Regions from separate parts of the Clostridium sp. DJ247 genome, predicted to be linked through region 1. Evidence: riboswitches for the same ligand, from Rfam matches in the RefSeq annotation. Region 1 holds a riboswitch; the other holds the start of a gene.
The links. A riboswitch is a leader RNA that binds a small molecule or an ion and turns the genes downstream of it on or off. The one in region 1 is predicted to bind cyclic di-GMP.

Region 1 (2,214 bases):
GATATTCCATCTGTTTTTATTATTATATTGTATCCATCTATAGCTCCATCATATTTTCCGTTGAGCTGACTTCCCTTGCTCCAGTTTAGTATAATCTTTGCCCTTTCATCTAAAGCATCAGTAAATCTTTTATCACTTGGATATTTACTGTGTGCTTCTGAAAGAACTCTTAAGGCTTCGTAAGGCTGCGAATAAGAATACCCCTCAGCAGTATTATAATAGTCTTCAGCCGAGATTTCCGCAGCTTGTACATTATAAAAACTTAGTGATACTACTAAGATAATACTACTGATACATATTAATTTTCTTAAATATTTCATTAAAAACCTCCTTGTAAAAGCTACTAAAAACATTTCCTGCTGCTTACTTGCTTTAACAAGTATAATACAAAAACAAAGTTGTAACAAAGTTATTTTACTTTGAATATTTATAGGTTTACTAGCAATATGGTAAACTTTTCTCCCCTAAGCTTATATTTTTACTTCCTAGGCTAAATCTATAGATATTTTCAGTATGAAATTATATGTTTATTTTTAAGTATTTTTTATAAAACAAGCTAACTAAATCTTGAGGTTTCTACGATACTCTTTTCCATTAATAATTTTAAGGCAAATTTTATATTATTATAGTAAATTAATTGATTTACTATAATAATTATAATATAATGTAAACATAAAGTGTTATACATAAATTTACAAGTTTATATAAATATACAATAAAGTTCTATTTTTATACTTTAATATTACACTATTTTTTAATGTATTATATCGACAATAGCACACTTACTGAAAGGTAAGGCCGCAAAGCTATGGATCTAAGGGAATTTACATTTCTATGATTGCCAGGTTGCCGAAATATGATTTAATATTGTATCAGTATTTATTTCATGATTCATTAAGGCACCTATATTATTATAGGTGCTTTTATTATTTCGCGGATGGAAATGGTTATCCTGATAATTTAAAAGGTAATGAAATCCCCTATGGAGCTCAAATAATTGCAATTGCGGATACCTTTGATGCTCTTACATCAAATAGGATATATAGAAAATCTATATGTAGTGATCTGGCTTTTGAAGTGTTAATTAAAGAAAAAGGAAAACAGTTTAACCCTGAATTAGTGGATATATTTATAGATGTTATTAAAAATAAATTCTTAAGTGAGCAGCCACTCAATAAACATAATACTCTATTAAAAGTATTGTAAGCTATCGTAAGACAAATCCCATCTGATTCAAGTTTCACTTTATAAAAAACTGTAACTTTATTTAAGTATAGTGAATATACTGATTATGTAGTTCAATATTATGGAGGTATATTTATGTACTTTAGAAGTGACGACGAAACTGTTAACGAAAAACTTAATCAGGAGGTAGAAGAAGATCGCCACCATCACCATGAGCATGAGCATGAAGATAAAGAACCGTCTTTTACGAATACCTGTCAACACACATATTACTGCCCAATAGCTTACTGCTGTCCAGCAGTATATGGACAACAACTAGCTCAACCTCAGAGAATAGCACCACAGGTTGCTCAAGCTCCAACAGCTCAAATTCCAACAGCACCTAATCAATTTGGTTTACAACAAACCTTTCCTGAGGATATAGTACGTGATGATGCAAGTTTTGAAGATACGGATAACTATCGCCAATATTATCCTTATTACTATCCATATTACTATCATCAACCATATTATCCTCCTTATTGGTATCATAGGCCATATTATCCTTACCCAGGGCATCATAGACCTTGGTGGTACTAATAGAACTATGCAAAATTAGGAATTAAAACATACTATGAAAGATAGTTTCTGTTACTTACGTTACTGAAACTATCTTTTTTATAGTTAACTTTTTAAATAATTAATAAACACTAGCATTTCTGCTAGTGTAAGGAGGAATATATAATGTACTTGTAGTAAATTATTAATTTTATTATATGTATTATAAAAAAATATATTACCTACAATATAAAAAAACAGAAAAGTCTATAATAAAGCTACAGACCTTTCTATTTCACATGTCATCTTATAAGATATATCTTACTTCAATCCTTGTTCGTAAGCTTCTACCATTTTCTTAACCATGTTTCCGCCTACTGATCCAGCTTCTCTTGAAGTTAGATCACCATTATAGCCTTCTTTTAAGTCTACTCCTACTTCTCTAGCTGATTCAATTTTAAATTGATCTAATCCTTTTTTTGCTTGTGGTAC
Region 2 (2,214 bases), on a different contig from region 1:
AATTATACGTAGGAATATGTTGACAAAACTGAAAGTACATTTAAAAACTTTTTTATCAGTCTTAGTGAAGTGTTTTAGAAAATCTTAGAACTTTATATATGTTTGAGCGCAGCGAGTTTATATAAGGTTCTTAGATTTTCTTAAACACAAACTTTAGACTGATTAAAAGTTTTTAACGTACTGAAGTTTGGCAACATATTCCGGAGTATAATTTAAATTTCCATCTAGCCCCCCTACAAATACCAATTCAAAATACTTTGTCCAAAAAACACCACACCAACAGCAGCAATAACAATAGATGGACCAAAAGGTATGTAATCTTTTCTTGACTTCTTTCCTAATAAAATAAGTATCACTCCTATAACTGATCCAATAATAAAGGATAAAAACAACATAACTGCTGTAAGCTTAAGCCCTAGAAACAATCCACAAACAAGACAGATTTCTACATCTCCCCAGCCCATACCGCCTTTTGTTATTAAAGCAATCAGTGATAGAATCCCTCCACCTAGCACGCCACCATAAATATAACTTTTTATAGGTAGTCCCATATAAAAATATATTGCTAAAAATATTACTGCAGCAACTGCACCTGTTACCGTAGTATTAAAGTAAACATCTGTAGTATCAAAATCTATCATTCCGATAACAATAAGTATGCTTATAAATACTATATATTTTATAAGACTTATTGTTATTCCATATTTAATGTAAAGCATTAAATATATCAATCCTGTTATAAATTCTATAATAGGATATCTTATTGATACTTTTTCTCCACAGTATCTACATTTTCCTTTTAAAAATATGTAACTTACAATAGGAAATAGGTCATACCATTTAATTTCGTTATTACAGCTTGTACAATGTGACGATGGATAGGCAATAGATTGCTCCCTTGGTATTCTATATATACAGACATTTAGGAAGCTTCCTATTATAGTTCCAAGAATAAAAATAGTAACACCATAATAAATATACATGCATACTCTCCATTTTCAGTGTAAAGCAAAACCCTATACCCTTAAGAAATTACTTATGAGTATAGGGTCGGTTGCATCACTAACTCTATACACACCAGATGCCCAAATACAGTGTGTATCTCATTGTTTCCCTTATCACCTTGTATATTATTGGTTTAATTTTACCATTTAATTTAATTAAATTCAACAAGTTTTCGTTTGCAATTTACCTATTTTATATTTCGTTATATCATCATAGAAACTAAAGTGCATTTATTATTATTTAACAATAAAAAAGTACTACGCATATGCATAGTACTTTTTATTATATCCTTATTTCCTAATCCTACGATTAGTACATTCCCATTCCATCCATTCCTGGTGCACCTGGCATTGGAGGATCATTCTTGCTAGGAATATCAGCAACAACTGATTCTGTTGTTAGTAATGTTGATGCAACTGATGCAGCATTTTGTAGAGCTGATCTTGTAACCTTAGTTGGGTCAACTATACCAGCTTTAACCATATCTACATATTTATCGTTTAGTGCATCATATCCAACACCAACTTCGCTGTTTTTAACTTTTTCGATTATTACAGAACCTTCAACTCCAGCATTAAATGCTATTTGTCTTACTGGCTCTTCTAATGATTTTTTGATTATATCTATACCAACTTTTACGTCTAATACATCAGAAGTTAACTTGCTAACCTCTGTAATTGCATTAACATAAGCTGTTCCACCACCTGGAACTATACCTTCTTCAACAGCTGCTTTTGTAGCTGCTAAAGCATCTTCTATTCTTAATTTCTTTTCTTTTAATTCAGTTTCAGTTGCAGCTCCAACTTTAATTACAGCTACTCCACCTGCTAATTTTGCAAGTCTTTCTTGGAATTTTTCTCTATCGAAATCTGAAGTAGTTCCTTCGATTTGTCTCTTAATTTGAGCTATTCTGTCTTGGATAGCGTTCTTGTCGCCTTTTCCATTTACTATAGTAGTATTTTCCTTACCTACTTTTACTGATTCAGCTCTTCCAAGCATGTCGATTGTAACTTCTTTTAGTTCTCTTCCTAAATCTTCTGAAATTACTTCTCCGCCAGTAAGTATTGCTATATCTGTTAACATATCTTTTCTTCTGTCACCAAAACCTGGAGCTTTTACTCCTACACAAGTAAATGTTCCTCTTAATTTGTTAACAACAAGAGTAGCTAATGCTTCTCCTTCTATATCTTCAGATACTATTAATAACTT

Region 2: it holds a riboswitch for cyclic di-GMP, as region 1 does, so the genes downstream of both, HGI79_RS06380 (A24 family peptidase) here and HGI79_RS19350 (HD-GYP domain-containing protein) in region 1, are expected to answer to the same signal.

The regions. Positions count from the first base shown of each region.
Region 1 is NZ_JABAIW010000064.1:8,870-11,083, forward strand. It holds gene HGI79_RS19345 (D-glucuronyl C5-epimerase family protein) at 1-320, opposite strand, end outside; cyclic di-GMP riboswitch class I at 766-854, shown strand; gene HGI79_RS19350 (HD-GYP domain-containing protein) at 835-1,206, shown strand; gene HGI79_RS19355 (hypothetical protein) at 1,321-1,764, shown strand; gene HGI79_RS19360 (alpha/beta-type small acid-soluble spore protein) at 2,044-2,214, opposite strand, start outside.
Region 2 is NZ_JABAIW010000011.1:24,468-26,681, reverse strand. It holds gene HGI79_RS06380 (A24 family peptidase) at 234-983, opposite strand; cyclic di-GMP riboswitch class II at 1,040-1,123, opposite strand; gene groL (chaperonin GroEL) at 1,315-2,214, opposite strand, start outside.